One region of the Erwinia sp. GW821-FHT03D09 genome, then DNA from elsewhere that is predicted to be linked to it. Evidence: predicted binding sites of a transcription regulator. Region 1 holds the regulator's gene; each other region holds the start of a gene.
The links. Region 1 encodes CRP, which controls carbon source genes, mostly activating them, when cyclic AMP is high. Its sites were predicted from a motif close to ATGTGANNNNNNTCACAT; they were not measured.
Positions count from the first base shown of each region.

Region 2: glpT (glycerol-3-phosphate transporter) is a predicted target of CRP. The motif match lies at 5,883-5,900, and genes of this name have one in related genera.
Region 3: epd (erythrose-4-phosphate dehydrogenase) is a predicted target of CRP. The motif match lies at 2,919-2,936, and genes of this name have one in related genera.
Region 4: AC07U6_RS03375 (YfcZ/YiiS family protein) is a predicted target of CRP. The motif match lies at 4,663-4,680, and genes of this name have one in related genera.

Region 1 covers NZ_JBWKUK010000002.1:246,413-254,587, reverse strand. Annotated here, with positions in the region: gene AC07U6_RS02880 (hydrolase) at 1-1,012, shown strand, start outside; gene AC07U6_RS02875 (YheU family protein) at 1,012-1,230, shown strand; gene AC07U6_RS02870 (phosphoribulokinase) at 1,328-2,197, shown strand; gene AC07U6_RS02865 (amidohydrolase) at 2,215-3,393, opposite strand; gene AC07U6_RS02860 (MFS transporter) at 3,396-4,592, opposite strand; gene AC07U6_RS02855 (LysR substrate-binding domain-containing protein) at 4,789-5,709, shown strand; gene crp (cAMP-activated global transcriptional regulator CRP) at 6,069-6,701, shown strand; gene AC07U6_RS02845 (YccS/YhfK family putative transporter) at 6,761-8,175, shown strand, end outside.
Region 2 covers NZ_JBWKUK010000020.1:55,579-63,753, forward strand. Annotated here, with positions in the region: gene pldB (lysophospholipase L2) at 1-856, shown strand, start outside; gene yigL (sugar/pyridoxal phosphate phosphatase YigL) at 926-1,726, shown strand; gene AC07U6_RS18645 (winged helix-turn-helix domain-containing protein) at 2,278-2,673, opposite strand; gene AC07U6_RS18650 (winged helix-turn-helix domain-containing protein) at 3,079-3,810, shown strand; gene AC07U6_RS18655 (hypothetical protein) at 3,823-4,269, shown strand; gene glpT (glycerol-3-phosphate transporter) at 4,322-5,668, opposite strand; gene AC07U6_RS18665 (hypothetical protein) at 6,110-6,298, opposite strand; gene AC07U6_RS18670 (YehS family protein) at 6,435-6,905, opposite strand; gene metR (HTH-type transcriptional regulator MetR) at 7,003-7,944, opposite strand; gene metE (5-methyltetrahydropteroyltriglutamate--homocysteine S-methyltransferase) at 8,067-8,175, shown strand, end outside.
Region 3 covers NZ_JBWKUK010000006.1:196,443-204,617, reverse strand. Annotated here, with positions in the region: gene tkt (transketolase) at 1-818, shown strand, start outside; gene AC07U6_RS07915 (sulfatase family protein) at 897-2,756, opposite strand; gene epd (erythrose-4-phosphate dehydrogenase) at 3,137-4,183, shown strand; gene pgk (phosphoglycerate kinase) at 4,205-5,368, shown strand; gene fbaA (class II fructose-bisphosphate aldolase) at 5,451-6,530, shown strand; gene mscS (small-conductance mechanosensitive channel MscS) at 6,713-7,585, shown strand; gene argO (arginine exporter ArgO) at 7,803-8,175, shown strand, end outside.
Region 4 covers NZ_JBWKUK010000003.1:30,259-38,433, forward strand. Annotated here, with positions in the region: gene AC07U6_RS03345 (heme lyase CcmF/NrfE family subunit) at 1-129, shown strand, start outside; gene AC07U6_RS03350 (DsbE family thiol:disulfide interchange protein) at 126-683, shown strand; partial or broken gene AC07U6_RS03355 (cytochrome c-type biogenesis protein) at 710-1,075, shown strand; partial or broken gene AC07U6_RS03360 (tetratricopeptide repeat protein) at 1,295-2,266, shown strand; gene mlaA (phospholipid-binding lipoprotein MlaA) at 2,287-3,048, shown strand; gene fadL (long-chain fatty acid transporter FadL) at 3,134-4,417, opposite strand; gene AC07U6_RS03375 (YfcZ/YiiS family protein) at 4,790-5,086, shown strand; gene fadI (acetyl-CoA C-acyltransferase FadI) at 5,264-6,574, shown strand; gene fadJ (fatty acid oxidation complex subunit alpha FadJ) at 6,574-8,175, shown strand, end outside.

The sequences.
Region 1 (8,175 bases):
TACTACAAGCTCTGAACCAATGATTTTCAGTCACCTGGATGACAAATCTTTCAGGCCTCTACGCGGAGGTCGTAACCCTCATCTGCAAACCTTGCTGCCGCGGCTGGTGCGACGTCGCATTACCCTGCAACCACACTGGCAGCGCTTAATCCTGCCGGATAGTGATTTCGTCGATCTCGCCTGGAGTGAAGACCCGGCGCAGGCACGGCATAAACCTCGCGTGGTCCTGTTTCATGGCCTGGAAGGCAGCTTTAACAGCCCCTACGCGCACGGCCTGCTGCAGGCGTGGAAAAAGCGAGGCTGGCTGGGCGTGGTGATGCATTTTCGCGGCTGTAGCGGTGAACCGAATCGCCTGAACCGCATCTATCACTCCGGGGAGACCGGCGATGCCAGCTACTTCCTGCAGTGGCTGCGCGATGAGTGGGGACAGGTTCCTACTGCGGCCGTCGGCGTCTCTCTCGGCGGTAATATGCTGGCCTGTCTGATGGGACAACAGGGCGAGAACTGCCTGCTGGATGCGGGCGTGGTCGTTTCCGCTCCGCTGATGCTGGAACCCTGCAGCCAGCGGCTGGAGCAGGGTTTTTCCCGTGTCTACCAGCGCTACCTGCTCAATCTGCTCAAGCAGAACGCCACGCGCAAGCTGATGGCCTGGCCCGGCACGCTGCCCGTAGAGCTGCCACAGCTGCGGGCGCTAAAAAAGCTTCGCGCCTTTGATGATGCGATTACCGCCAGAGCCCACGGCTTTGCCGACGCGACCGACTACTATCGCCGCTGTAGCGGTCTGCCGCTGCTGCCGGGCGTCAGTAAGCCGCTGTTGATCATTCATGCGCTGGACGATCCCTTTATGACTGCTGAGGTGATCCCCGATCCGGCCCTGCTGCCGCCCAATATTGAGTATCAGCTGACCCGCTACGGTGGACACGTTGGTTTTGTAGGCGGTACGCTGCGCCAGCCGCAAATGTGGCTGGAACAGCGTATACCGCAATGGCTTTCAACCTGGCTGGAACCCTGATGATTATTCCCTGGAAAGATCTCGACCCCGAAACGCTCGATAACCTGATTGAATCCTTTGTCCTGCGGGAGGGAACCGACTACGGTGAGCAGGAACGATCGCTGGAGCAAAAGGTGAAAGACGTTCGCCGCCAGCTGGCCAGCGGAGACGCGGTGCTGGTGTGGTCGGAACTGCATGAAACCGTCAACATCATGCCGCGCGGGCAGTTTAACGGCTGAGGATAATTTTTCCGCTCGCCACGCGGCGAGGATGACTTTGCACCGATAAACATGTTAGGAATGATCCGTCCGTCCATCTCTCAGGGAGTTGTTTACCATGTCAGCCAAACACCCGGTTATCGCCGTCACCGGCTCCAGCGGTGCAGGAACAACCACCACCAGCGTTGCCTTCCGGAAAATATTCCAACAGCTTAATCTGAGGGCAGCGGAGATCGAGGGAGACAGCTTCCACCGCTTTACCCGCCCCGAGATGGATATGGCTATCCGCAAAGCGCGTGATATGGGTAAACACATCAGCTACTTTGGCCCGGAGGCCAACGACTTCGGGCTGCTGGAGCAAACCTTCATTGAGTATGGACGTACCGGCAAAGGCAAATCACGTAAATACCTGCACACCTACGATGAAGCGGTGCCGTGGAATCAGGTGCCGGGGACATTTACCCCGTGGCAGCCGCTGCCCGAACCCACCGACGTGCTGTTCTATGAGGGCCTGCACGGCGGCGTACTGACACCACAGAATAACGTGGCGGAAAACGTCGATCTGCTGGTCGGTGTGGTGCCTATCGTCAACCTTGAGTGGATACAAAAGCTGGTGCGCGATACCAGCGAGCGCGGCCATTCGCGTGAAGCGGTGATGGATTCAGTGGTGCGTTCAATGGAAGATTACATCAACTACATCACGCCACAGTTCTCCCGCACCCACCTGAACTTCCAGCGCGTCCCTACTGTGGATACCTCCAACCCCTTCGCCGCCCGGGGCATCCCGTCACTGGACGAGAGTTTTGTGGTTATTCACTTCCAGGGGCTGGAAGATATCGATTTTCCCTATCTGCTGACCATGATTCAGGGTTCATTCATCTCCCATATTAAAACCCTGGTCATTCCGGGCGGAAAAATGGGCCTGGCGATGGAACTGATTATGGGCCCACTGGTTAAGCGGCTGATCGAAGGGAAAAAAATCAGCTAATCGGATAGTCATAGTCGCTATGACATAAGCTGCTGATGGATAAAGCCAATGTGCAGCTGCACGCCAATTGGCAGAACATCTTCATCAAGACGGAAGTGCGGATTATGCAGGCTCCAGCAGGTGCCTTTTTCTTCGTTGCCCGAGCCGATCAACAGGAAGCATCCGGGGATAACCTGCTGGTAGGCTGAAAAGTCTTCACAACCAAACATGGGATGCGGCATTATTTTCAACGCGTCGGCTCCCAGCGTATCCACCACATTTTTTGCGGCAAAACGACAGGCATCAGGGTGATTGAAGCCCAGCGTATAGCCTTTTGTCCATTCAAGCTTGTAGCTGGCCCCAACCGCCGCCGTCATGCCGCCGAGCATCTGTTCCATCATTTTGGGGATTTCAGTGCGCGTGTTTTCACTCAGCGTACGCAGAGTTCCTCTGAGATGTGCGGCATCCGGAATAACATTGTAGCCCCCATCGGCCAAAAAACTGGCGATGCTAAGTACGGCCCCCTCGTTAGGGTCCAGCCTGCGTGAGACAATTTGCTGCAGCTCCTGAACTACCCCGGCACCTAACACCACGGGATCGCACGCCGTATGCGGTAGAGCAGCATGCGAACCTTTCCCCTGCAGAATCAGATCGAAATTATCACTGGCCGCGCTGAAAACACCTTCGGTGAAACTGACGGTACCGGTAGGAAGAGCCGGCATCACGTGCAGACCAAAAATCATCGAAACCCCGTTAAGCACACCCAGAGAGACCAGTTCCTGTGCCCCGCCCGGCGGAACCTCTTCCGCGTGCTGAAAAATAAATCTCACGGTTCCGGCAATCTGTTGTTGCAGCTGACACAGTACCCAGGCCGCTCCCATCAGCATGGCCGTATGCGCATCGTGGCCACAGGCATGCATTACGCCCGCATTACGCGAGGTAAAAGGCTCCTGGTTCAGCTCATGGATCGGCAGGGCATCCATATCAGCACGTAGCGCTATGCAGGGGCCAGGGCGAGCCCCTTTTAACTCGGCCAGCACGCTGTTAGGTGTGGGACGGCTGAGGGTTAGTGCACCCCATTGCTGGAGCTCGCTGGCGACGTAATCCGCAGTTTTTTGCTCATGAAAAGAGAGTTCGGCATGCTCATGAATATATCGACGCCATTGCAGCACTCGTGGGGTGATGTCCTTAATCAGTGACGCTGTTTGAGATTTCATAGTTACTCCTGTAACGGTGAAAAAGCGGAAAGGTGCCGACTACCGGGCAATAACACCAGTCCGGCAACCAGCGTGGTCGCGATGAGAAAAACAAAACAGGCCTGATAATGACCGTGCGTGACACTGAGCAAATACCCCATCACCACCGGGCCAATCACTCCACCGGTTACGCCCCCCGCATTTACCAGGCCGATGGCGGAACCAACAACTGCAGGGGAAAAGTATTTCATCGGTAGCGTGAATGCAGTGATAAAAGCACAAATCAATGCCGCATCCGTGACGAACAGTGCCAAACCGGTTGCCTGCGGTGAGTGAACAGAAAACAGCGCCAGCATGCCGCCTGCGGCAATCAGTGCGCTGCCCAAAATCACCCATGCCTCACGGCCCGACATAAAATGCCCGACCAGCCAGCCGCTGACCATGGATGATAGCCATGTCCCCACTCCGGCAAGGCTAATCAGCGCGCCGGTGGTAGCAATGGTGAAACCGCGCTGCTGCACCAGAAAAGCAGGAAGCCAGGCCATCAGGCCGTAAACCGGAACATTGATGCAAATACTCGCCAGCAATATCTGCCATATCTTCACAATACGCAGCATGCCCCACCCATTAACCCGCTGGCGATCTTCGCACTCCTGTTCGCTGTCCGCAGGCAATCGCAGCATCACCAGAGCCGTGAGGAAAACCAGAACGGCCAGCACCAGAAAAGCGTGATGCCACCCCATAATCGACAGTGCCCAAACCGCCAGCAGCGGTCCGGCGGCCATAGCGATCCCGGAAGACGAGAGTAAAAAAGACTGGGCAAAAGTACGTTGATGCAGCGAAAAATGCGTGGATACCGCTTTGGCACAGGCGCTGGGATAGCCGGAGTGCGCAATGCCATCGAGGAATCGAAAAGCAATAAGTAATGCAAGGCTTTGCCCCAGCACGCCGAACAACATCGCACACAGGGCCAGAAACGTTAGCGCCATGACCAGCACCTTTTTGTAGCCAATACGGTCATTAAGCCAGCCCGCCGGAAGCTGAAACACCGCGTAGGCGAGAAAAAATGCGCCGGTGATGTACCCCGCTTGCTGCGTGCTGAGATGGAATTCCTGACGGATCGGCAGCAGAGCAAAACCGATCACCGTTTTATCTATATAGACAAAGACATAGCCAATAAAGAGGATCAGCAGCATCGGCAGGCGCGCTATTTTTCGCATTATAAGGACCCCTAATTACCAATACGGTCAGTGAGTTAACAGCAGTTTTTCCCACACCGCCCTGTGAGTCTTATCACAACACCTGCGGCATAATTCGATAACATACTGTTTACATATTCAGAGATTAGCAGCGGCAACATAAGATGAAATTTTTACCGCGGTAATAACTTTTTGGCATCAGGGGGGAGAGCTACACATGCGTTATTTACCCAAAATGCAGCAGTTGCGGGTATTCCAGGAAGTGGTCCGCCAGGGAAGCATTCGCTCCGCTGCGCGTGCGCTGGCGCAGTCACAGCCGGCGATCAGCAGAACGCTAAAAGAGCTGGAGAATGTTCTACAAACTTCGCTGTTACAGCGCGGCCCGGCAGGGATAACTCTGACCCCCGGCGGCGAATTGTTTGCCATACGCTCTCGCCTGATTCTTGCCGAATTACAGAAAGCCGGGGAAGAGATCCATTCACTTCAGCAACAGCAGGGGCAACTTTCAGTGGCCATGAGCGCATTACCTGGATTGATGCTACTCCCTGCCGTGCTGGAAAAGTTTCGGCTAATGTTTCCCTGCGCTAAGCTGACGGTAACCGACGGCACACTGCACAGTCTGCTTCCGGCACTCGTGGCCGGAGAAATGGATTTTGCTATTGTTCAGCTTCCTGCTCGCTTCACCGATGAACGGCTGGCCATTGAACCGCTGTTCAGCGTGTCGCTGTGCGTGGTAGCGTGTCAGACCCATCCGCAGCGGAGTTGCGAACGTCTGGAGCAACTTGCCGATGAGAAATGGGTGCTGATGGAAGATGAAGCGGGCAGCGGCTTGAGCCAGGAACTGGAGGCTTTTTTTCAGCGGTTATCTGGTCCTCTGCTTCATACGACTTCTCTGTTGTACGGCATGCAGCTGGCGCGAAAATCCGGTTACCTGATGATGATGCCCCGCCCACTGCTTAGCGAATTCAGCCACACGCTGCAGGCACTCAACCTGCCGCTGCAATCTGCCTGGCATTACAGCGTTGTGTGGTCCAGATACTCCCCGCTTACCCATCATTCGCGGCAACTGCTGGAGCTGGTCCTGGATATCTGCCGTAACGCTGGCGAAAACAGACATGAAACCGACATTAATCAGTGAGACGGGCGCGTCGCCGAGCAACGGCCTTCCGCCCCACTTTCCCGGCAATAAAAAGACTATGTAGTAATTTTGCACTATGCTGAAGCGAGACAACATGACACAACACAAGACAGCCAGGTCAAGCTGTGCTACAAACGGTGCTGTATTATTATTCTGGCATTGCAATGCATGGTGAAAACGGGACAACAGGATGAGTCAGACTCTTAATGGTATTGCCCGTTTGATTTTCCTATGGGAAGCGCCTGACAGGGAATTCCGTCCCTGTTTACCCAAAATATTTCAAAAAGCAGTTAACATTTCTGCAACCTGAGTGATAAAAGGGTATATTTAGGCTCGATTACAATAGAGGATAACAGCGAATGGTTCTCGGCAAACCGCAAACAGACCCAACCCTCGAATGGTTCCTGTCACATTGCCATATTCACAAATATCCATCCAAAAGCACTCTGATCCATCAGGGTGAAAAGGCAGAAACCCTCTACTACATCGTCAAAGGCGCAGTAGCGGTGCTGATCAAGGATGAAGAAGGTAAAGAAATGATTCTTTCCTACCTCAATCAGGGCGACTTTATTGGCGAACTGGGCCTTTTCGAAGAGGGCCAGGAGCGAAGCGCGTGGGTGCGCGCTAAGAGTGCCTGTGAAGTAGCTGAAATCTCCTACAAAAAATTCCGCCAGTTGATTCAGGTTAACCCTGACATTCTGATGCGTCTTTCTTCGCAGATGGCACGCCGTCTGCAGGTCACTTCTGAGAAAGTGGGTAACCTCGCCTTCCTTGATGTAACCGGTCGTATTGCACAAACCCTGCTTAATCTGGCCAAACAGCCGGATGCCATGACCCACCCGGATGGTATGCAGATCAAGATCACCCGCCAGGAGATTGGCCAGATCGTTGGCTGTTCTCGTGAAACCGTGGGGCGTATTTTGAAAATGCTGGAAGATCAAAACCTGATTTCCGCGCACGGTAAAACTATCGTGGTTTACGGTACGCGCTAAACGGTTGTGGATCTGTGGCGCGACAGCATTGTCGCGCCTTTTTTTCTGTGGTGTTGGGCATGTGGCGGAGAATCATCTATCACCCTGAAGTGAACTATGCACTGCGGCAAACGCTGGTGCTGTGTCTGCCAATAGCCGTTGGCTGGCTGCTGGGCGATCTTCGACAGGGTCTACTCTTTTCATTGGTTCCCGCCTGCTGTAACAACGCCGGTCTTGATACTCCCCATAAACGCTTTTTTAAACGCCTGATTATCGGCGGCAGCCTGTTTGCATTCTGTAGTTTTATGATCCTGTATGCCGGGGAACAGGGCGTACCGCTGCCGATCATCATGCTGGTGATGGCACTGATACTGGGCGTCACTGCGGAAATCAGTCCACTGCATGGCCGTCTGCTGCCCGCATCGCTCATTGCCGCTATTTTTACCCTCAGCCTGGCCGGAAGAATGCCCCTCTGGCAGCCGCCGCTGCTCTATATTCTCGGTACCATCTGGTACGGGCTGTTTAACTGGCTGTGGTTCCGCCTGTGGAAAGAGCAGCCGATGCGTGAAACGCTGAGCCTGCTGTATCGCGAGCTGGCCGACTACTGCGAGGCGAAATATACGCTGCTGACCCGGCTGACCGACCCGCAGACAGCCCTCCCGCCGCTGCTGGCGCGCCAGCAAAAAGCGGTGGATCTGATTAATACCTGCTATCAGCAGATGTATATGCTGTCCGCCAGCCAGGATAACCACTATCAGCGGCTGACGCGGGCCTTTCAGGTGGCACTGGACCTGCAGGAGCACATTTCCGTCAGCCTGCATCAGCCGGAAGAAGTGCAAAAACTGGTGGAACAAAGCCACGCCGAAGTGGTGATCCGTTGGAATGTGCAGACCATTGCCTCCCGCCTGCGGGTGCTGGCCGATGATATCCTCTATCATCGCTACCCTGAACGTTTTACCATGAATAAGCCGCTGCTGGCGCTGGAGAAAATCTCCCGGCAGAATAAAGACAATCCGGTGGGGAATTTCTGCTATTACCATTTCAGCCGCATCGCCCGTGTGCTCCGCACCCAGCGGCCGCTGTATCGACGCGATCTGATGGCGGATCGCCAGCGCCGGCTACCGCTGATCCCGGCACTGAAAAGCTACCTGTCGTTGAAATCACCCGGCCTGCGCAGCGCCGCGCGCTATGGCGTGATGCTGGCATTTGCCAGCTCGCTGGCGCTGTTTTTTAATCTGCCTAAGCCCTACTGGATACTAATGACGGTGATGTTCGTCAGCCTCAATGGCTACGGCGCCACGCGGGTTCGCATTCAGCACCGGGCAATGGGAACCCTGGCAGGTCTGGTCATTGCCGCCGTTATGCTGCGCCTGCACGCACCGGAATCGGTAATGCTGCTGGTGATGCTGGCCCTGACGCTGATTGGTAATCTGTTTATCCGTAAATTTTACGGCTGGGCCACGATCGGCTTTACCATCACCACAGTATTCACGCT
Region 2 (8,175 bases), on a different contig from region 1:
CCGCTTCATCTCTCCGCAACATGATAGCGTTATTTTGCTCTGTCCCGGCCGTATTGAAAGCTATGTGAAATATCCGGAGCTGGCTTACGATCTGTTTCACTGCGGCTATGATGTGATCGTGGTCGATCATCGAGGGCAGGGGCGATCGGGGCGTCTGTTACAGGATTCGCATCGTGGGCACGTGGCTTCCTTTGAGGATTATGTTGACGATTTAGAAACGCTCTATTTAAAAGAGATCGTTGCACGTCATTATCGTCACCGTTATGCGCTGGCCCACTCCATGGGAGGCGCAATCCTTGCACTCATGCTGGCGCGTCAACCTGCGGCATTTGATGCGGCGGCATTAATTGCACCGATGTTCGGCATCACATTGCCTATGCCGCAGTGGATGGCCCACCGCATTCTGGACTGGACGGAAAAACGTCCGTCGGTCAGCGAAGGTTATGCAATTGGCACCGGAAAATGGCGTCCGCGTCCGTTTGCTTTAAATCATCTGACCCACAGTCGCGAGCGCTATCGCCGTAATCTGCGCTTTTATGCCGACGATCCCGGGCTTCGCGTTGGCGGGCCAACCTACCATTGGGTGAGGGAGGGCGTGCTGGCGGGACAGATGATCCTGCAGCAGGCTTCACGTATTTCAACGCCGTTGCTGTTGCTTCAGGCGTCCGAGGATCGGGTAGTTGATAACAAAGCGCAGGATCTGTTTTGCCAGGCGATGACCGCTGCCGGGCAGCCCTGTGAAGGCGGGGCTCCACAAATTATCGCGGGTGCCCGCCATGAAATATTGTTTGAGAAAGACAGTATGCGGGCAGAGGCATTGGAGACAATTATAGCATTTTTCTCTCGCCATCCCTGATTGCCCGCTACGCGAGGTTTGCGTTACCTGATGGGCACTGCCCGCCAAATGATATTAACCAGAGGTTTTATGTATCGTATTGTTGCTTCAGATCTGGATGGCACACTGTTATCTTCCGATCATACGCTTTCTCCTTATGCCCGCGAAACTCTGCAGCTGCTGGTCCGCAAGGGGATACATTTTATTTTTGCTACCGGCCGGCACTACATTGACGTTGCGCAGATGCGTGACAGCCTGGGCATCGATGCCTTTATGATCACTTCTAATGGCGCACGTGTGCATAATACCGCCGGTGAACTGGTATTCAGCCATAATCTCGATGAAGACATCGCTCGTGAACTGTTTGCCATGAAGCACAGCAACCCTGACATCTATACCAATATTTATCGCGATGAAGAGTGGTTTTTGAACCGTCATCGTCCCGATGAAATGGACTTTTTCAAGGAATCCGATTTCAACTATCAGATTTACCATCCCGGCGAGCTACCAACAGACGGCATCAGTAAAGTCTTTTTCACCTGTACTGATCCTGAGTTATTAGTACCCTTAGAGGTGGCGCTGATTGCGCGATGGGGCGACAGAGTTAATGTTAGCTTCTCGCTGCCAACCTGCCTTGAGGTGATGGCCGGCGGTGTCTCTAAGGGCCATGCGCTGGATGCGGTATCTCAGTCTCTCGGTTTATCTCTAAAAGAGTGCATCGCGTTTGGCGATGGGATGAATGATAAAGAGATGCTGAGTATGGCGGGTAAAGGTTACATCATGGATAACGCTCATCAGCGCCTGAAAAATTTGTTGCCGGAGGTGGAAGTCATTGGTTCTAATGCTGAACAGGCAGTATCGAAGACACTGCGTACCTTATTTGGTGTGTAATCACTCTGAGTTTTAATCTTTATCTATTCGAGCTTCATTGCGTTCTCATAACCAGGAAAATATTTTTATTCCTGGTTTTTTTATATCTGAATTTTATATTTTTTTTAAAATTAAACTGATCTAATGAATGAACGATCTGCTCTCAAAGTTAATTTAATTTAGTTGAAATATATCATTTTATTTTTAATTGGTATGATGGTTTTTTTGTTATTTCATTATAAGTTGAACGTGAAATACATACGCTAAAAACAATCATTTGTAGTGTGTCGAATTTTGAAGGGATATAATTCTGTTCCCATCTTTTTTTTAGGTTATAGTTTTACATTTATTATTTTTTCTTTTATTACCTGGAGTTTTTATGTGAATTTTATAGGTGGTGTTTTTTAGTCTTTTCAACGACTACCCTTGCTGTAATAATTACCGTGCTAAAACCATTATGGATGATTTAATGTGGGGTCACTAAGTTGCGATCTCAACGCCTGGTTTTTGAAATTATTATTGTGACCCGGTTAATTATATGTTTTTTATCTGGTTTTTTATTAATTATTAGTTTAGAACTGCATGTCTGAAGTTATTATATATTTACTTTCCAGACTATGAGAGTCTGGTGTTTCATTTGAATTCAAAAAAAATTTGTTCAAGCATAGTCCGTATCTATGGATTGTCATGATCAGGTCACTGGGGAATCCTTGTTTAGTCAGAAGAGCTCTGGTTTGGAAAACCAGTTGATTATAATTCTTCTCTTTTGACATTGATGTGTTTCGTCCCCAAACATTTTGAATGATTTTTTCTTTTTCGATAATTTCATTCATCAGGCACAGGATAAGAATTCTTTGGTTTTTGCTAACCTTGGCAATAATATTACTGTCTTTAATCATTAAGTACTTGTCCTTTAGCAGGAGTTTTTCGTTTTCATATTTTACTGACTTGGGTTCTAAGCTGTTCATTTTATAGATTTCTCTTTTTGTAAGTCGAAATAGCACCTAAAGTTTTTTTCTTCAGGATTTTCCTTTGTTAATACATCATGCTGTTAGGAGTTATTTTATTATTTGGAAAAACCTATTAACAACATATATTGTCTTTTACTTGTTTTATAGGTTTTCATGTTGTTGTTAATTTGTTTATTAGTTTTATATTCTGATTTTTGTTGGTTATGTATGGAGGTGTTTGAAAAAAAATTAAGGGAGTGTTTATGGTGAAAATTGTGTTTTTTCTTAAAGTTTAAGATGATGAAGAGGTTGTTAGCCTGCAGCTTTTAGGGTGATAATTATTCTGGATAATTAGGTAACGTTGTGAATTACTTAATAAATGGAACTTTAAAATACAATTCCTATGACGGAACTTTGTATTTAATGGACGGTAATATTGATATGCTAACGCTTAGCAGGATTGCTAATGAATTACTTTATCTTATGGTGAAGGATAATAATATTCCATTAAGTAGAGAAAGTATTTTAAATGAGCTTTGGACTAAAAAGGGTTTGTCGTCTTCTGGTAATAATCTAAATAACTATATGTCAATGCTGAGGAGGACGCTGTCAAATCTTGGATTCTCTGATGTGATCATTACTATACCCAGACATGGCTTTATGTTTAGTGCAGATGTCGAGATTATTTTAGATGAGAATGATAAAGCTGAGGTTTTTTCAGGAGGGAATAAGGCATTCACGATTCACAGATTATATTGTAGTAATTTATATAAAAAAATAAGATTTATTAATTTCTTTATAAGAAAAAGAAGCGTCGGTTTTTTAACCGTCCTGTTACTTGCTTTTTTTATTTTTTCTCTTTTGTTTTTTCAAAGTTTTAAAATGGATAATGATCATTATGAAATAAATAATTGTAACGTGTACTTGTTGAAAAACTCCAGGGATAAAAGAAAGATGGAAAATGATTATTCAATGGTAAAAAACTATGTTGTTAAATACAAAATAAACTGTGAGCGTAAAACAGATATTTTTTATTGGTCGGAGAGAGGAGGTAGCGGAGAGGGGGTAAATGAAAATTCCACAGGTAAAGAAATTTTAGCGTACTGCGATGATAGTCGTAGAGGAGAATGCGTTAATTACGGCCTACTCAAATGAGAGAATAGATTAATGTCTTTGATCAGGCAGCGTTATCCAGGCTGGGCGGTGGCGGTGATACTCTCGCTGTGTATTCTCTGGTTTGGCAACAAGGATAAGAGGCAAGACTTTAGCTGTAGGGCACAGCTGGGTATGGAACCTATTATTAATCAGTGTGGTAGCCGCAACCTGCTTGACCTTTTTATGGCAATAAATGGTAATGGAGAAGGATATTTTTTGCTTTCAGGGAAGTTGAGATGCGAGGGGAAAGATCAAACCGTCAATGACATTCTTGATTTCGATTATGAAAAAGAAGGACGATATTATGATTTACATTTGTGGAAAAAAGACACGGTGATAAATAAATTTCTACCGCAGCTCAAGGATGAAAAAATCATGATAAAAATAAGAAGGTTAGATCGCCAAAGATATCTTCTTTCCTCTAATAAGCATGCATTACTGGTGTGTACGTCGGAGTGACGGGGAAATGAGTAGCGGTTTTATAAAAAATATCCCGCTACTCATATTTTAATTATTTAGCATTCATTTGTTGCTTATGCTTCTTTTCGCTCATCATGGTCATGGCAAGAAGGATTACGGCCAGAATACATCCGCCGATCATAACAATAAAGCCACCGTCCCAACCAAAGTAGTCAACGGTGTAGCCAACTATCGCGCTGGCGGCAACAGAACCACCGAGATAACCAAATAAACCAGTAAAGCCAGCGGCAGTACCCGCAGCCTTTTTCGGTGCCAGTTCCAAAGCGTGCAGGCCGATCAGCATGACCGGGCCATAAATCAGGAAGCCAATTACCATCATACAGGCCATATCGACGCCAGGATTACCCGCCGGGTTCATCCAGTAAACAATGGTCGCAATGGTCACAAGAGTCATAAAGAAGACGCCGGTAGCTCCACGGTTGCCTTTGAACACCTTATCTGACATCCAGCCGCACAGCAGAGTGCCCGGAATACCTGCATATTCATAGAAGAAGTAAGCCCACGAAGATTTATCCAGCGTGAAGTGCTTAACCTCTTTCAGATAGGTTGGTGACCAGTCGAGCACACCGTAACGCAGCAGATAAACAAACACGTTCGCCAGTGCGATGTACCACAGCAGTTTGTTCGGCAGAATATACTGGGTGAAAATCTGTTTCGCAGTCAGCTCTGCTTCATGTTTTTCATTATAGTCAGGTGGATAGTCGTTTTTATACTCTTCAATCGGAGGCAGGCCGCAGGACTGTGGCGTATCGCGCATCAGCGTAAAGGCGATAATCGCGATCAGAATGGCACCAAAAGCAGGCATATACAGTGCGGCTTTCCAGTCGTTAAACCAGGCCATACCTAACAAGAACAGCAGCGGAGGGATACCACCGCCAACGTTATGTGCGCAGTTCCATACGGAAACGATGCCACCGCGCTCTTTCTGCGACCACCAGTGAACCATGGTACGGCCACACGGTGGCCATCCCATACCCTGGAACCAGCCGCACAGGAACAGCAGAACGAACATCACCATGATGCTGGATGTTGCCCAGGGTACGAAACCCATAAACAGCATTACCGCTGCGGCAAGAATCAGTCCGGCAGGCAGGAATACACGAGGGTTTGAGCGGTCTGAAACGGAGCCCATTATGAACTTTGAAAAACCGTAGGCGATAGAGATGCCTGACAGTGCAAACCCTAAATCTCCACGTGAGAAGCCCTGCTCAACGAGATAAGGCATCGCAAGTGCGAAGTTTTTGCGCACCAGATAATAGGCGGCGTAGCCGAAGAAGATCCCCAGAAAGATCTGCCAGCGCAGCTTGCGGTAAAGCGGATCGACGCGGCTGGCATCAACGCGTGGCTGATGTGCTGCAGGTTTAAAAATACTTAACATTACGGCCCCCATGGCTCAGGTAACGATATCCCCGCCTGGCTGAGATGAAATACAAACAGTTTCCCTGGTAACGGTAAATGTTCCATTTCGAAAGCAGCATGGCGACATTCGAAGGTTACAGCTGTGAATAAGTGCGCGAATGTTACATTTTTATGACGAAATGGCTATATCTGCACCATTAAATGAGGTGATATTTTCGTATGCGAACTATAATTTGTGATTGAGGTCACACTAATGGAGCCGTTTAACGCTCTGAAGTCTGCATTTTGGATGTTTACGTTCTAATTGGAAAAATTTTTTATCTAAGGAATGTTATATCCATGGAAAAAAGCGGGATTTAAGGAGGCGATAAGATGAGCAGTGATACTGGTGTAGATAGGGAGAACATCTGCTGTTATTTAAATCTTTAATAAACGAGGTGTAACTCCCTGAATTTATTGTTTAAGTATGACTGATGGTAAATTCATCATTTATAATGGTCATACCGCTATCACCAAAATTGATAACTAAACCATCATCACCAATATTAATTACGTTGATGGGTTTGTCATTGTTAATAATGGTGGTGATATTCATATTTGCCCGGCCACCGCTAACCTGATCTAACTCTATTTCTGACAATACCTGCATGATATAAACTCCCTTTTTGATTAAATAACTCAACGGATGTTAGAGTTTCAAGTAAAGGGACAGGTATCGTAATTTAATGATTTTCATAAACTAACGCCTGGCTAAGGTGTTAATTATTTGAATTAGATATGAATGTTTATTTTTTCGCCGGGCGAATCTTCATTGCCAGGCCTTTGAGGAAATTGCGAAGAATTTGATCGCCACACTCACGATAATTTTTATGCCCCGGCTTGCGGAAAATAGCACCAATTTCTGATTGTCCCACCGCAAAATCGGCACTTTTCAGTAGCTCAATAATATCAGTGGTTTTTAAATCGAAGGCGACGCGAAGCTTTTTCATGATGATGTTGTTCGTCATCTTACGCTCAATCGAGGGCACTGGCGCATCTTCGCTTTTTCCGCGGCGTTCGAAAATCAGACCGTTAAGGAAGTAGCCCATAACGACATCCGGACAGAGGCGATAGCCAGGCTCATCTTCTTTTTTCAGGAAGCTGTGCACTTCGGCTTCAGCCACTTCGCTCTCTGCCAGTGCCAGAATGCTCACTACTTTTGCATCGCTTAAATCCAGCATGTAACGCACGCTGCGCAGGACATCATTATTCGTCATAAACACTCTCTTCATTGAAACTATTACAGTGAGCGCATTATAGAGCCAATTGAGCGGTTAGACAGGAAAAACCGCCTGCCTTTACCGGTGAGTGGGGTCAGGGATGAGTCAGCGATGCCGGCAACGGCGTGCCCGGGAGAGAGGCATCCCGCACCCGTGGCAGATGATCGCAGGCGTGCTGTCGGGCTGAGCGAATAAAAGCTTCAACAACCGGTTGACGCTGTTCCCCATCGCGCACTGCCGCGTAAAGCCTGCTCCAAAGACCTTCGCCCAGCGCCCTGGTAGTCACCAGTCCCTGTTGCTCAAAGCTTTCCACCACCCAGTGTGGCAGAGCCGCAATGCCCATCTGCGCGGAGACCATCTGAATTAACAGTAATGTGTTATCCACGCTTTTCAGAGCCGGGCTGACGCCAGCGGGCTGTAGAAAATGACGCCAGATATCAAGACGCTGACGCTGTACCGGGTAAATCAACAGCACTTCACTGGCTAAGTCTTCCGGAGAAATACGGTTCACTTTGGCCAGAGGATGGTCAGGTGCCATAACCAGCCTGACCTCGAAATCGAACATTGGCGTATAGAACAAGCCGCTGCGCGGCAGAATATCTGAAGTGAGTACGATATCCAGTTCGCCCTGCTGAAGTGCAGGCTGTGGGTCAAACGTCACGCCCGATTTAAAATCCATCACCACCTGCGGCCAGCTTTTGCGGAAATTGTTCAGTGCCGGCGTCAGCCACTGAATACAGCTGTGGCACTCAATAGCGATACGCAACGTAGCCTGGTGTGGTTCATGGCAGGCCTGTAATGCTTGTTGAATCTGTGGCAACACCTGCTCGGCCAGCTGCAGTAAAACCTCTCCCTGTGGCGTAAAGCGAAGCGGCTGACTTTTCCGCACGAACAGACGGAAGCCCAGCCGCTGTTCCAGATCGCTGAATTGATGGGATAACGCTGACTGCGTTTGATGTAGCTGGGCGGCAGCGGCGGCCAGCGAACCTGAATTTCGCAGAGCCTGCAGCGTTCGCAGGTGTTTAAGTTCGATCATGAGAGTCCTTCACATCGACAGTGAACATATTGCGCTTGTGGATAATACAGTACCTGCGGATTATAGCGGTGTAAACATCTGGACGTCCAAATGATAACACCTAAATTAACAGGAAGCGCATCATGACTATTCAGAACCATACTCTTGGATTTCCCCGCGTCGGCCTGCGCCGCGAACTAAAAAAAGCACAGGAAAGTTACTGGGCGGGCAATAGTACGCAAGAAGAGCTGC
Region 3 (8,175 bases), on a different contig from region 1:
GTTCTAAGCCAATCAACGAAGATGCAGCAGGTAACTACATCCATTACGGCGTGCGCGAATTCGGTATGACCGCGATCGCTAACGGTATCACCCTGCACGGCGGCTTCCTGCCTTACACCGCAACCTTCCTGATGTTTGTGGAATATGCGCGTAACGCAGTGCGTATGGCGGCCCTGATGAAGATCCGTCAGGTGCTGGTTTACACCCACGACTCTATCGGTCTGGGCGAAGATGGCCCGACTCACCAGCCGGTTGAGCAGCTGGCCAGCCTGCGCGTTACGCCAAACGTCAGCGCATGGCGTCCATGTGACCAGGTAGAGTCTGCCGTGGCCTGGAAATACGGTATCGAGCGTCACGACGGCCCTACCGCACTGATCCTGTCCCGTCAGAACCTGGCACAGCAGGAGCGTACGCCTGAGCAGCTGGCGAACATCGCTCGCGGTGGTTACGTGCTGAAAGACAGCGCGGGCACCCCTGATGTGATCCTGATTGCGACCGGTTCAGAAGTTGAGCTGGCGGTTGGCGCGTTCGACAAACTGACTGCGGAAGGCCACAAGGTTCGCGTGGTGTCTATGCCGTCTACCGACGCCTTCGACAAGCAGGATGCTGCCTACCGTGAATCCGTGCTGCCGAAAGCGGTTAGCGCTCGCGTAGCGATTGAAGCGGGTATCGCGGACTACTGGTTCAAATACACCGGTCTGAACGGCGCTATCGTTGGCATGACCAGCTTCGGTGAATCTGCACCAGCTGAGCAGCTGTTCGATCTGTTTGGCTTCACCGTGGATAACGTGGTTGCTAAAGCGAAAGGCCTGCTGTAATCCATCGCAACCGGCCTTATTACGGGCCGGTTTACTCGATAAAGCACCGCTTAGCGGTGCTTTTTTTCGGCCAGACGATCAGTCCTGAATCATCTTCTCAAAATGCGTGCTATCCAGATGCCAGCTGTGTGCTTTGCTGTCAGGAAGGAAGCTGCCGTCATCCTCTCCAATCTCCTGGCGATACCTGGCGTTGAGCTTTTGGTTCATGGCCATAATCAGATCGCGATGCTGTTCGGGTTCACGGGCCAGATTATTCATCTCCTGCGGATCGTTGCCGAGATCGTAAAGCTCCAGATCGTTCATCGCCAGCAGCTGTTCCCAATTCTCCGGCATGTTGTGCTGGCGCAGTGAATAGTAGCGAGCAAACTTATAGCGCCCATCAAACAGCATGCGCACGCCGCTGCGCCGGTGATAGTCCGGTGCAAGTTGCTGAATTTGTTTCTGCTTTTCGGCGGTGTTCAGGCTTGGATTATCCCGCACATCAAAGACTTTCCGCAGGTAGTTATCATCGATGTACAGCATCATATCGTAGCAGTAGAGGCTGGCGTCACGGATCTGGTGCAGACTGGCCCGCTCGGGATCTTTGATTAGCGCGCTGAAATCTTTGCCTTTGCGGTCGTGCAGCAGCGGGGCGATCTGCTCAGCGGGTTTTCCGGTCAGGCCAAGTAGAGTTGGTGTCAGGTCCAGGTGGCTGGTCAGTGCGTTGCAAACCTTTCCGCCGGGATAGGCGGGATGACTGATAATCATCGGCACCTGTACCTGCTGCTGGTAAACGCAGGTTCCCTTACCGTGCATTTGGTGAAATCCCTGTAACTCGCCGTGATCGGAAGTTATCACCACAATGGTTTTTTCCGTCAGGCCGAGCGCGTCCAGCTCGTTCAGCAGGGCGACGACATGGGTATCGTTATCGCGGATACAGTTAAAATAGTAATCCTGCAGCTTGCGCCAGCGGCGATCCTCGTCGGGAAACTGCCCAACCAGCATGGCCCGTGCCTGCTGATAGTTCAGCTGTGCAGCCGGCCTGCCCGATTGCTTAAACGGCTGATGACGGCTGGCGGGCAGAGGCACCTGATCCCAGCGCGCAGCATACAGCGCATTTTCCGGCGGCTGGCTGGGGCTCATTGGCTGGTTTTCGTTTAGCTTCGAGTGCCACTGAATACGTTCTCCCGGCGCATCGGTATCGATAAACATCACATCGTGCGGATTCACGAGGTTCACCGCCAGCAGCCACGGACGCTGGTTATCGCTCATATTTCTTCCTTTACTGCGCAACCAGCTGACGGACTGCGCTAAGGTCAGTGAGTCGTAGACATAGCCCCCTTTGCGCAGGCCAATTAAATCGCCAATGCCGGAGTAGTCCTGAAAGCCATATTGCTGCATATCCTGATGCAGCGGGGCATGGTCAATATCGTCAATATCCCTGGATGGTACATCTTTTAGCGACAGTTCCAGCGGGCGGGAGAGATGCCATTTTCCTTTGTAGGCGGCGTAATAGCCGAGTTTATCGATCATGCTGGCTACCGTACCCAGTTTGGGATCGAGGCTCCACGGCATCCAGGGGAGCCCTACATTATCGAACATGCGGGTTTGTGGCATATGCAGGCCGGTATACATGACCGAACGCGATGAGGTACACACGCAGCTGTTGATGTAGTGGCGGGCAAACGTTGTCCCCGTTTTCATCAGGCGTTCACGGCCAGGAACGGGAAAAGGGTAGTGCTCGAAGTAGCGCTCCTGATCGGAAGTAATCAGCAGAATATTGTAGCCATCAGGCAACTTTTCCGGTGCGGTAAACGGCGGATGAGCGGCCGCTGATTCGTTTTCTGCCGTGGGGGAGGCGAGGGCCGATGGAATCAAATGGCTGGTGGCGATTGCCCCGGCTCCTTTCAGCAATGTGCGGCGTGAAATTCCGTCTTTATCTGAAACGTTGTCCGGCATGGTGATCTCCCTTCTTATTGTGGTGTTATTAAAAAGTGAAACCCCAGATTAAGCGCATTATCGGGAGACGGTTTACATAAAGTGGTATTTGTCTAAAATTTCACCGTGATGCGCAGTTGGCCGGATAAATATGCGTTAAAAGGTGCCATTTTTTGCGTAATTTTGTGACGCAGATCGAAAGTTAAGCGCCGCAGTTGATCCCGGTCATTCCTATTATTCCTCACTTCCATTATTCTAGCTGAAGCGTTTCAGTTTGATTGTTGTCGCGGATACAGACTCTGGCCTGCCGCTGCGGTGACGCAAGAATTTCCTGTACAAATCGCGGCGTCTGGCTCAGGCTAATCGTCCGATTTCATAGAGAATTCTGATGCAGGAGTAATATGACGGTTCGCATTGCCATTAACGGATTTGGTCGCATTGGGCGCAACGTGTTGCGTGCGCTTTACGAAACCGGACGTCGTGCTGAAATTACGGTGGTTGCCATTAATGAGCTGGCCGACGCCGCCGGGATGGCCCATCTGTTGAAATACGACACCAGCCATGGCCGTTTTGCCTGGGATGTGCGCCAGGAGCACGATCTGCTGTCGGTTGGCGATGACGCTATCCGCCTGCTGCATCACGCCGATATTGCCTCGCTGCCGTGGCGCGAACTGAATGTGGATATCGTGCTGGACTGCACCGGTGTCTATGGCAGCCGTGCCGATGGTGAAGCGCATCTGCTTTCAGGGGCGAAAAAAGTGTTGTTCTCCCATCCTGGGGGCAATGACCTGGATGCCACGGTCGTTTTCGGCGTGAATGAGCAAGAGCTGCTGCCGGAACATCTGTTAGTATCGAACGCGTCCTGCACCACTAACTGTATTATTCCAATAATCAAACTACTGGATGATGCGTGGGGGATTGAGTCGGGTACGGTGACCACCATCCACTCCGCGATGCACGATCAGCAGGTGATTGATGCCTATCATCCCGATCTGCGGCGCACCCGTGCGGCCAGCCAGTCGATTATTCCGGTTGATACGCGTCTGGCCGCGGGCATCACCCGCATTTTTCCGAAATTTAATGACCGTTTCGAAGCGATTGCCGTACGTGTGCCGACGATTAACGTGACGGCAATTGACCTCAGCGTCAGCGTGCGGGATGCGGTCAAGGCCTGCGAGGTCAACGCCCTGCTGCAAAGTGCGTCAGAAGGCGCTTTTAGTGGTATAGTTGACTACACGGAATTACCGTTAGTCTCTATTGATTTTAATCACGACCCGCACAGTGCCATCGTTGACGGCACGCAGACGCGGGTCAGTGGTCAGCACCTGATTAAGACCTTGGTCTGGTGTGATAACGAATGGGGCTTTGCTAACAGAATGCTGGATACCACGTTAGCGATGGCCGATATCGGTTTCAGTCAGGACGCAGCAGCGTCTGTAAAACTTTGAGAATCAACGAGAGGGTTCACCATGTCTGTAATTAAGATGACCGATCTGGATCTTGCTGGTAAACGTGTTCTGATCCGTGCCGATCTGAACGTGCCGGTAAAAGAAGGGAAAGTGACGTCGGACGCACGTATCCGTGCTTCTCTGCCGACTATCGAAGCGGCTCTGAAGCAGGGCGCAAAAGTGATGGTTACCTCCCACCTGGGCCGTCCGGTTGAAGGTGAATACAACGAAGAGTTCTCCCTGCTGCCGGTGGTTAACTACCTGAAAGACAAACTGGGCGCGGATACCGTTTCTCTGGCGAAAGATTACCTGGACGGCATTGAGCTGGAAGCCGGTAAGCTGGTGGTGCTGGAAAACGTTCGCTTTAACAAAGGCGAGAAGAAAGACGACGAAGCCCTCTCTAAAAAATACGCCGCGCTGTGCGACATCTTTGTGATGGATGCTTTCGGTACCGCGCACCGCGCTCAGGCCTCTACTCACGGTGTGGGCAAATTTGCTCCGGTTGCCTGTGCAGGCCCGCTGCTGTCAGCTGAGCTGGAAGCATTAGGTAAAGCCCTGTCTAATCCTGCACGCCCGATGGTTGCCGTTGTCGGTGGTTCTAAAGTTTCCACTAAATTCGACGTGCTGAACTCGCTGGTGAAAATTGCTGACACCGTTATCGTCGGCGGCGGCATCGCCAACACCTTCGTGGCTATCGACAACAACGTCGGCAAATCTCTGTATGAGCCAGATTTCGTTGAAGCAGCGAAAAAACTGCGCGACGAGTTCAAAATTCCGGTTCCTACCGATTCCCGTGTGGGTACCGAGTTCTCTGAAACCGCGCCTTCAACCGTGAAGAAAGTGAGCGAAGTTCAGGATAACGAAGAGATCATGGACTTCGGCGACGAAACCGCACTGGCGATGGCTAAACTGCTGAAAGAAGCCAAAACCATCCTGTGGAACGGCCCGGTTGGCGTGTTCGAATTCCCTAATTTCCGTAAAGGTACCGAAATCGTTGCTAAAGCGATTGCAGACAGCGAAGCATTCTCCATCGCAGGCGGTGGTGATACGCTGGCCGCTATCGATCTGTTCGGTATCGAAGATAAAATTTCCTATATCTCTACCGGCGGCGGTGCTTTCCTGGAGTTCGTGGAAGGCAAAACTCTGCCAGCAGTCGCTATGCTGCAAGAACGTGCTAAGCAGTAATTAAACCTCTGGGCGGAGCCGCGTGAGGCTCCGCATGAGAACAGAATCCTTTAATACGACCGAAGAAACAGGACAAGCTAACATGTCTAAAATTTTTGATTTCGTAAAACCAGGCGTTGTCACCGGCGATGACGTGCAGAAGATCTTCAAAGTAGCGAAAGAGAACAAATTCGCTCTGCCAGCGGTTAACTGCGTCGGTACCGACTCAATCAACGCCGTGCTGGAAGCTGCTGCTAAAGTAAAATCTCCGGTCATCGTTCAGTTCTCTAACGGCGGTGCTGCTTTTATCGCTGGTAAAGGCCTGAAATCTGACAAGCCACAGGCTGCTGCAATCCTGGGTGCGATCGCAGGTGCTCACCACGTGCATCTGATGGCAGAGCACTACGGTGTGCCGGTTATCCTGCATACCGACCACTGCGCGAAGAAACTGCTGCCGTGGATCGACGGTCTGCTGGACGCGGGTGAAGCTCACTTCGCTAAAACCGGTAAGCCACTGTTCTCTTCTCACATGATTGACCTGTCTGAAGAGTCTCTGGAAGAGAACATTGAGATCTCCAGCAAGTATCTGGCGCGCATGGCGAAACTCGACATGACTCTGGAAATCGAACTGGGTTGCACCGGCGGTGAAGAAGATGGCGTGGACAACAGCCATATGGACGCATCTGCTTTGTACACTCAGCCAGAAGACGTTGATTACGCTTACACCGAGCTGAGCAAAATCAGCCCGCGTTTCACTATCGCTGCCTCTTTCGGTAACGTACACGGCGTGTACAAGCCAGGCAACGTGAAGCTGACCCCAACAATCCTGCGTGACTCTCAGGATTACGTTAGCAAGAAACACAACCTGCCGCACAACTCCCTGGACTTCGTATTCCACGGTGGTTCCGGTTCTTCAGCTGCTGAAATCGAAGAATCTATCGGCTACGGCGTGATCAAAATGAACATTGATACCGACACCCAGTGGGCAACATGGGACGGTATTCTGCAGTTCTACAAAAAGAACGAAGACTATCTGCAGGGCCAGCTGGGTAACCCAAATGGCGTGGATAGCCCGAACAAGAAATACTATGACCCGCGCGTCTGGCTGCGTTCTGCACAGGCGTCCATGGTTGTTCGCCTGGAGCAGGCTTTCAAAGAGCTGAATGCAATCGACGTTCTGTAATTTGTCCGCTGTGCAAAAAAGGCCCGAAAGGGCCTTTTTTTATGCGACTATTCCCATAGGTTCCAAATAATTACGCCAGAAATCTGGCAGATTTTCCTACTGTTGCTTACTCTTAATGCTCAGGCTGCCGCCAGGCGGCAGAGTTTTGAACGATTCTTTTGGGCAAACAACAGGATGGGAAAATGGAAGATTTAAACGTGGGCAATGGCTTCAGCAATGCGGGGAGCTGGCTGGTGCGCAACCAGGCCCTGCTGCTGAGCTACGCGGTAAATATTGTTGCAGCGATAGCAATCATCATTATCGGGATGCTGATTGCGCGCATTGTTTCCAATACTATCAATCGCCTGATGCGTGCCCGTCACCTTGATGCGACGGTGGCTGATTTCCTTTCTGCGCTGGTGCGCTACGGCATTATTGCCTTTACGCTGATTGCCGCGCTGGGGCGCGTGGGCGTGCAAACCGCATCGGTCATTGCCGTGCTCGGTGCCGCCGGTCTGGCCATTGGTCTTGCACTGCAGGGCTCGCTGTCTAACCTGGCAGCCGGCGTGCTGCTGGTGACCTTCCGTCCGTTCCGCACCGGTGAGTTTATTGATATCGGCGTTTTGGGAACGGTTCAGAACGTGCAGATCTTTTCTACCACGCTGAAAACTGCTGACGGCAAAATTGTCGTGGTGCCCAACGGGAAAATCATCGCCGGGAATATCATCAACTTCTCCCGCGAGCCGGAGCGCCGCAATGAGTTTATTATCGGCGTGGCCTACGACGCTGACGTTGATGAAGTGATTACCCTGCTGCGTGGCATCGTTGAGGCGGAACCGCGCGTGCTGCAGGAGTGCGGCGTGCAGATTGGCCTGAACGAAATGGCACCGTCTTCACTGAACTTCGTGGTGTTCTGCTGGAGCAAAGCAGGGGACCTCCAGCAGGTTTACTGGGATCTGATGAAGGAGTTCAAAAACGCGCTGGACGCGAAAGCAATCGGTATTCCTTATCCGCAGATGGGTGTTCATCTGCATCAGACCAAAGCGCCGGAAGTGGATCTGACTAAACAGGCGTAACGCTTGTCAGTAAAACCCCCTGCCAGACGCTGGTGGGGGGGGGCTCAACCGCCACATGATGGCCGACTGCGCCTGCGGTTTTACATCCTCACGCCGTGTTGCGATTCGCCGTTACTGCTCATTAGCGAAAGTGATGGGTCATTAAATTATAAAGTTTCCCCTAATGATGTGGCCGTTATACACTTGCCGAAAATCGTGTGTAAATGAGGCTTTTTTTATGTTATCCGTTTATTTTCAGGGTGTTGCAATGGGGGCGGCGCTGATACTGCCGCTGGGTCCGCAGAATGCATTTGTGATGAACCAGGGTGTGCGCCGCCAGTATCATCTGATGACCGCCGCGCTCTGTACGCTCAGCGATATTCTGCTGATCTGCGGCGGTATTTTTGGCGGCAGCGCGCTGCTCAGCCAGTCGGTCCTGTTGCTGAATCTTGTCACCTGGGCGGGTGTGGCGTTCCTGCTTTGGTACGGCTGGGGCGCGATGCGCACCGCGTTCAGTGGCGATGTCCAGCTGGCCGCCGCCGGGGCGATGAAGCAGAGCCGCTGGCGGATCATTGCCACCATGATCGCCGTGACCTGGCTTAACCCTCATG
Region 4 (8,175 bases), on a different contig from region 1:
GTACGTATTTATTACAAACCTTTTGTGCGCTGGATCTGGTTTGGTGGCCTGCTGATGGCCGCAGGTGGCGTGCTGTGCCTGCTGGACCCCCGCTACCGTTCGCGCAAAAAAGCGCCGGAGGCGGTATGAGCAGGAAAATACTGTTTATCCCACTGTTCCTGTTTCTGCTGCTGGCGGGCGCGCTGCTGTGGCAGTTAAGCCGCAACGCCAGCGGCGACGATCCCACCCGTCTTGAATCCGCGCTGGTGGGTAAACCGGTGCCGGAATTCCGGCTGGAGTCTCTGGAACTGCCGGGGAAAGTGTACGACAGATCGGTGCTGTTGACCGGTCAGCCGCTTCTGCTAAACGTCTGGGCGACCTGGTGCCCGACCTGCAGGGCGGAACATCAATATTTAAATACGCTGGCAGCGCAGGGAGTGCGTGTGGTGGGGCTGAACTATAAGGACGATCGCCTGAAGGCGATGAACTGGCTGAATACCCTTGGAAATCCCTACACCCTGAGTCTGTATGACGGTGACGGTATGCTGGGGCTGGATCTGGGCGTGTATGGCGCACCGGAAACGTTTCTGATCGATGGCAGGGGGATTATCCGCTATCGCCACGCCGGGGATATGAACGAACAGGTCTGGCGGGATGAACTGAAGCCGCTCTGGCAGCAGTACAGCCGGGAGGGCGGTCAGTGAAGCCATTTCTGATTGCGCTGGCACTGATGCTGTTGAGTGCCAGTGCGCTGGCGGACAGCATCGATACTTATCAGTTTGATTCAGTCAACCAGGAGCAGCAGTACCGCCACCTGACTGAATCACTGCGTTGTCCCAAATGCCAGAATAACAGCATCGCCGACTCTAACTCGATCATCGCGGCGGATATGCGCCTTAAAGTCTACGAACTGCTGCGGCAGGGGCATACCCCGGAGCAGATTAAGGTGTGGATGATCGACCGCTACGGTAACTTTGTTTCGTATCAGCCGCCGGTACAGCTCTCCACGCTCATTCTGTGGGCGGGGCCGGCGCTCTTTGTTGCCATGGGGGCGCTGATTATTGTGCTGCGCGGCAGGCAGCGTTTAAGTGCAGATGAAGCCGAAGCAGGAACCGGAACCGCGAGTCAACGCGTGGGAGACAGACACTGTTACGACGTTGGTCAGCTGGAGCCGAATGCCGAAAGCCAGGCGCCGGGGTTCGCGCTAACGTTGTCCCTGCCGGGCGCGTCAGGCCTGGCGGATGACGGGCTTATGTCGCCCACTCAATTAGATCCTGCCAGCCGGAACCGTGTCCTGACAAAGCCGCCGCCCGCCCGTTCACTTAGCCTCTGGGCTCTGCTTCCCGGTGGCGTGCTGCTGGCGGTGATCAGCGTGGGGTTTTATCTGAAAACCGGCGGTCTGTCGCAGGTGCTGGCCTGGCTGCAGGTAAAAAGCGATCTGCCCGTGCTGCGCAGGCAGGTGATGGACCCGCAGGCCGCGCCGCTGAACAGGGAACAGCTGGCGCAACTTGCTCTGGGGATTCGCAGCGAGCTGCAGCAGGAACCGCATAATCTGCACGACTGGATGATGCTCGGGCGGCTGGGTATGGTGCTTAACAATGCCGCCATCGCCACGCAGTCTTTCGCCCGTGCCCTGCAGCTGGCACCGGATAATCCCGAAGTCAGGCTGAGCTACGCCGAGGTTCTGACGCGTTCCGACGATCCGCAGGACAACCGCCAGGCAGAGACGATGCTGCGTGATATGCTGAAACACGACGGTAACAATCTGCGCCTGCTGGGGTTATTGGCATTTAATGCCTTTGGCCAGCAGGATTACACCGCAGCCATCGAAGCCTGGGATAAGATGTTGGCGCTTTTACCGGCTAAAGATGCGCGTGTTGAGGTCATTCGCCGCAGTATTGAGCAGGCCAGAAGCGCATCGGGTCAGCAAAGCAGCCATCTGGCGATTCAGGTAAATTTGTCGTCGGAGGCAGAAAAAATGTTACCGGAAGGTGGAGTGTTGTATATTTCTGTTTCTGACGGAACCACTCCAGTTCCCGTTGCGGTGAAACAGTTGCCGCTGAGCCATTTTCCTCTATCGCTCACGCTGGATGACAGTAACGCAATGATGCCGGAGCGCTTGCTATCAGCGCTGCATCAGGTGCGGGTTCGCGTACGTATTTCGCGCGACGGCAGCGCCAATCCTCAACCCGGTGACTGGTTCGGGCTGAGTGAGGTTACGCCATTCAACGGTCAACAGCAGCTTGCGGTCACAATCGATCAGCAGGTGGCAGGCGATAATCCATAAACCAGTACAGGGAGAAAAAAATGAACTATCGCCTGACGGGCTTAGTGCTGGCAAGCGTAATGATGGTGGGCTGTGCCAGCTCTAAGAACGCCGATGATCCTCAGGGACGTTCCGATCCGCTGGAAGGCTTCAACCGGTCAATGTTCAACTTTAACTACAACGTGCTGGACCCGTACGTCCTGCGGCCCGTTGCGGTAGCATGGCGCGACTACGTGCCGGTGCCGGCGCGAAACGGCCTGGGTAACTTCTTCAGTAACCTTGATGAACCGGCCTCGATGATCAACTACTTCGTTGAGGGCAACCCGTATAAGGCGATGATCCACTTTAACCGTTTCTTCCTGAACACCCTGTTGGGGATGGGCGGTCTGATTGATGTGGCCAGCATGGCTAACCCGAAACTGGCGAAAGAAGAGCCGCGGGCCTTCGGTAGCACGTTGGGCCATTACGGCGTGGGTTACGGCACATATGTGGTTGTACCGGGCTACGGCGGCTTTACGCCTCGTGAGGATGTCGGTGGCATTGTTGACGATCTCTATCCACCGCTGTCATGGCTGACATGGTGGATGTCCGCCGGTAAATGGGCTCTGGAAGGCATTGAGACCCGTGCGCAGCTGCTGGATTCCGACTCCATTCTGAGCAATTCGAAAGATCCTTATGCCTTTATGCGTTCGGCTTACTTCCAGCATCATGATTTCCTTGCCAGCGACGGCAAGCTGATCCCGCAGGAAAATCCGAATGCAGCGGCGATTAAAGACGAACTTAACGATATTGATGCGCCATAATTCTCGCGCCGCATAACCGTTTTCGCACTGCATAGTAAAAGGCCCGCCGGAAAACCAGCGGGCCTTTTTTCATGCTGAATGGTAATCAGAACTTGTAGTTAAAGCTTGCGCCGTACAGCCACGCTTTACCGGTAGAGTTAAAGGTATAAGGACCTTCTTTCACCGTCACGTGCTGGCCGTGCATATAGGAAACGCCGACGTCAACCGAGGCATCTTCATTGAAGGCATAAGATGTACCGGCGCTCAGCCACAGACGGTCCTGATCGGGAATAGAAATCGAGCGGGTCTGTGCCGGAACCGGGCTGTCATCGAAGGCGATACCGGTACGGAATGTCCAGTGATCGTCATGATAGTAGGTGGTACCCAGCGCGATGCGGTAAGCATCTCTAAAACTCTCATCTTTGTAGAACAGCTGCTGGCCGTTGTTGCCGGTGGCTTTCAGCTCCTGGAACTGGCTCCAGCTGGTGTAGGCCAGGCTGTAGTGCACCGCCCACTGTGGCGCCACTTTATGGAAGCCGGACACTTCCCACATTTCCGGCAGATTCAGCGTCAGTGCACCAGGAATAGTATTACCGTCGGTACCAAACGGCAGGCCCAGGCCCATTGCCTGATTCAGCGGGTTAATCGAACTTGGCAGGCTGCTGCGGTAGTCGCCCTCAAAATCGATCTTCACTTCTGAACGATAGGTCAGGCCGAAGCGGTTGTTGTCATCCACTTCGTACAGAATACCGGCGTTCCAGCCGTAGCCCCACTCATCACCTTTCAGATGGGCAATCTGGGTGTTTGCCGGAATACCCAGCGATCCAAGGGATTCACCGGCGTAGCGCTCAATTTTGGCACGTGCATAAACCGCATCAAAACCTACGCCGAAGCTGAAGTGCTGATTCAGGCGGTAGGCGGTGCTGAGGTTAAAGTTCATGGTAGTCAGGTCGGTTTTACCGGCGTACGGACCTGCTGTATAGCTGTCGTTGAACTCGGTAGCCAGACCGTAGTTAGAGGTCGCGCTGGCCCCTAACCACCACTGATCGTTCAGCGGTTGCACATAGTGAATATTCGGCACCCAGGCGGTAGGGGCGATATTGCTGGCATCCAGGCTGTTACCGCTGGCGGACTGGCCGTCGATATCAACACCGGGATCGATAAACACCGCGCCGACGGAGAACATCGGGCGATCCATCAGCGCCATAGTTGCAGGGTTACGGCTGGCGGACGCGGCGGTATCGCCCATCGCACCTTCACCGGAGTAAGCACGGCCTAAGCCAATAGAGGAAAATTCATTCAGTTGAAAGCCAGCCGCAAACACATTTGAAGAAACAAGGGCCACTGCCACGGCAAGGGTAGATTTCGTAAACAGGTTTTTATGGTTCATAACCACAACCTCATTAGATTTTATTAAACTCTGTTACCTGAGGTAACAAGGGATCGCGGATTGTAGGGACTGACTGACGGGCAACAAATCAGACCAGTGGCCCAAGTATAGGTCCGACCTGTACAGGTGTTGCAATAATGTTTTCGACTTATTTCCAAAATGATGCAAGAAAAGAGATCTGCCTAACAAAAACTTACAGGTAGAAATTTCGAACCACGCCGCTGATTGCGGTGGATCAATTAATAGTGTGATTTTCATCACTTCACGGACTCATTTCGCGCGTCTACTGGAGCGGGAAAAGCGTCAGGCGTAAAATGGATTTAGTCTTAAATTAACCTGCCGCGTTCCTGTTGCGGCATGCCGGAGGATGAAATGACCGACGCAATTAACCGCTGCAGCGCCAGCGAAACGGCAGCCTGTTGCTGCGTTGATGTGGGCACCGTGATGGATAACACCGACTGCACCGCGGCTTACAATCGTACTTTTGCCAACCGCAGTGAAGCCGAAGCGATGCTGACATCGCTGACAACGAAAGCGCGTGAGGTTGAGTCCGATCCCTGCGTGATCGAGGGTACGTTTACCGAAACGCCGGAAGGCGTGGTGCTCGACTGTAGCTTTACCTTTAGCTGCCAGGCCGAAACGTTGATATTCCAGCTTGGTCTGCGCTAAACCACGCTCTTGCCTGTGCTGACAGGCTATGGGGAGCGGCCATGCTCCCCTTAAACCGTGTTTGCTCTCGCATTTTTTTCTTCCCACCGTAGCGCCCCATCCTATTCTGGTTAACACTGAGGAGGTCAGACCTCTTTGGCAGTGATGCCGTCCATCGACACGAAACAGGTGATAATAATGAGCAAAGCGCTACCTTTGCTGACGCGCCAGGGCGACCGCATCGCCATTACCCACGGGCTGCGCACCCCATTTGCTAAGCAGGCGACGGCCTTCCACGGCATCCCGGCGCTGGAGCTGGGCAGAATGGTGGTCAGTGAACTGCTGGCCCGCAGCGACATTCCCGCCGACATCATCGATCAGCTGGTCTTTGGCCAGGTGGTGCAGATGCCGGAAGCGCCGAACATTGCCCGTGAAATCGTACTGGCCAGCGGCATGAACATTCACACCGATGCCTACAGCGTCAGCCGCGCCTGCGCCACCAGCTTTCAGGCGGTGGCAAACGTGGCGGAAAGCCTGATGGCGGGCAGTATTCAGGTGGGGATCGCCGGCGGTGCCGACTCCTCTTCCGTATTGCCGATTGGCGTCAGCCGCAAACTGGCAAGAACGCTGGTCGATCTCAACAAGGCGCGTACCCTGTCGCAAAAACTCAAGCTGTTCAGCCAGCTGCGCCCGCGCGATTTACTGCCGGTGCCGCCGGCGGTAGCCGAATATTCCACCGGGCTGCGCATGGGTGATACCGCAGAGCAGATGGCAAAAAGCTACGGTATCAGTCGCGGGCAGCAGGACGCGCTGGCGCACCGTTCGCACCAGCGCGCGGCGCGCGCCTGGCAGCAGGGGCTGCTGAATCAGGAGGTGATGACCGCCTTTACACCCCCGTGGCAGGCCGCGCTGGAACAGGACAACAATGTTCGCCCTGACTCAAAGCCGGAAGACTATGCCCGCCTGCGGCCGGCGTTCGATCGCCGCCACGGCACAGTGACCGCCGCCAATAGCACGCCGCTCACCGACGGCGCGGCGGCGGTGATCCTGATGACCGAATCCCGCGCGCGTGAACTCGGCATCACCCCGCTGGGCTATCTGCGTAGCTATGCCTTCACCGCCATTGGCGTTCGTGAAGATATGCTGCTGGGACCGGCGTGGTCCTCGCCGCTGGCGCTGGAGCGAGCGGGTATCACCCTCAGCGATCTGACGCTGATCGATATGCACGAGGCGTTTGCTGCGCAGACCCTCGCCAATCTTAAAATGTTCGCCGACGAGCGCTTCGCCCGCGATGTGCTGAATCGCCCGCACGCGCTGGGCGAAGTCAATGAAGAGATCTTTAACGTGCTGGGCGGGTCCATCGCCTATGGCCATCCGTTTGCGGCGACCGGAGCAAGGATGATCACCCAGACGTTGAACGAGCTGCGGCGTCGTGGTGGCGGTCTGGGGCTGGTGACCGCCTGCGCGGCGGGTGGTCTTGGCGCGGCAATGGTTCTGGAGGCGGAATAATGGAACAGTCATCAGCATTTACTCTGACGATGCGGCTGGATAACGTCGGGGTGATTACCATCGACGTGCCGGGCGAGAAGATGAATACCCTCAAGGCGGAGTTTGCCGTAGAAATCCGCAGCGTACTCAAGCGCGCCTGCGCCAATCCGCAGCTGGCCGGATTGGTGATCGTCTCCGGCAAGGCGGACTCGTTTATTGCCGGTGCGGACATCGCGATGATTGCCGCGTGCGACAGTGTGCAGCAGGCGGAAAAGCTGGCGCAGCAGGGGCAGAAGGTGATGGCCGAAATTGCAGGATTGCCGGTACCGGTGGTCGCGGCGATCCACGGGGCCTGCCTCGGTGGCGGTCTTGAGCTGGCGCTCGCCTGCCACCACCGCGTCTGCACGCTGGATGATAAAACTCGGCTGGGATTACCGGAGGTGCAGCTGGGATTGCTACCGGGTTCCGGCGGCACACAGCGCCTGCCGCGGTTAATCGGTGCTTCGGTGGCGCTGGATATGATTCTGTCAGGGAAAACTCTGCGCCCGCGGCAGGCATTGAAATGCGGGCTGGTGGATGAGGCCGTGCCGCACGCTATCCTGCTGGAAACGGCGGTAAAGACCGTGCTGAAAGCGCGCGAGGCGAGGAAACCGCTGCCGCTGCGCGAGCGGCTGCTGAGCGGACCGGCGGGCAGGGCGCTGCTGTTTAACATGGCGAAACGCCGTGCGCAGGCGAAGACTCACGGCAACTATCCGGCAGTGGATAAAATTCTGACGGTAGTGCGCCAGGGGCTGGAACAGGGCAGCAGCAGCGGCTACGAAGCGGAAGCCAGAGCTTTTGGCGAGCTGGCGATGACGCCGGAATCGGCGGCACTACGTGGGCTGTTTTTTGCCACCACCGCGCTGAAAAAAGAGACGGGAGCGAAGGTTGAAGCGCGTACGCTGCGCAGCATTGGCGTACTGGGTGGGGGATTGATGGGCGGCGGTATTGCCTGCGTGACCGCCACGCGCGCCGGGCTGCCGGTACGCATCAAGGATATTAATGCGCAGGGCATCAACCACGCGCTGAAAACCAGCTGGCAGGTATTAAGCAAAGCGGTGAAACGTCGGCACCTGACGGAAGCCGGGCGACAGCAGCAGATGGCGCTGATTACCGGCGGCACGGATTATCAAGGCTTCAGCCAGCGCGATGTGATTATTGAAGCGGTGTTTGAAGATCTGGCGCTCAAGCAAAAAATGGTGGCGGAAGTCGAAGCCCACTGTGGGCGGCAGACGATCTTTGCCTCCAATACCTCTTCGCTACCGATTGCCGATATCGCCGCCGAGGCGCAACGGCCGGAAAACGTCATCGGCCTGCACTATTTCAGCCCGCCGGAAAAAATGCCGCTGGTTGAGGTCATCCCGCACGCGGGTAGTAGCGATGTGACCGTAGCAACGGCGGTGGCGCTGGCGAAAAAACAGGGCAAGACGGCGATCGTGGTGGCGGATAAAGCCGGTTTTTACGTTAACCGTATCCTTGCTCCCTACGTGATTGAGGCGATGCACTGCCTTCTGGCCGGGGAACCGATAGAAGCAATAGACGATGCGCTGGTGCAGTTTGGCTTCCCCGTTGGCCCCGTGCAG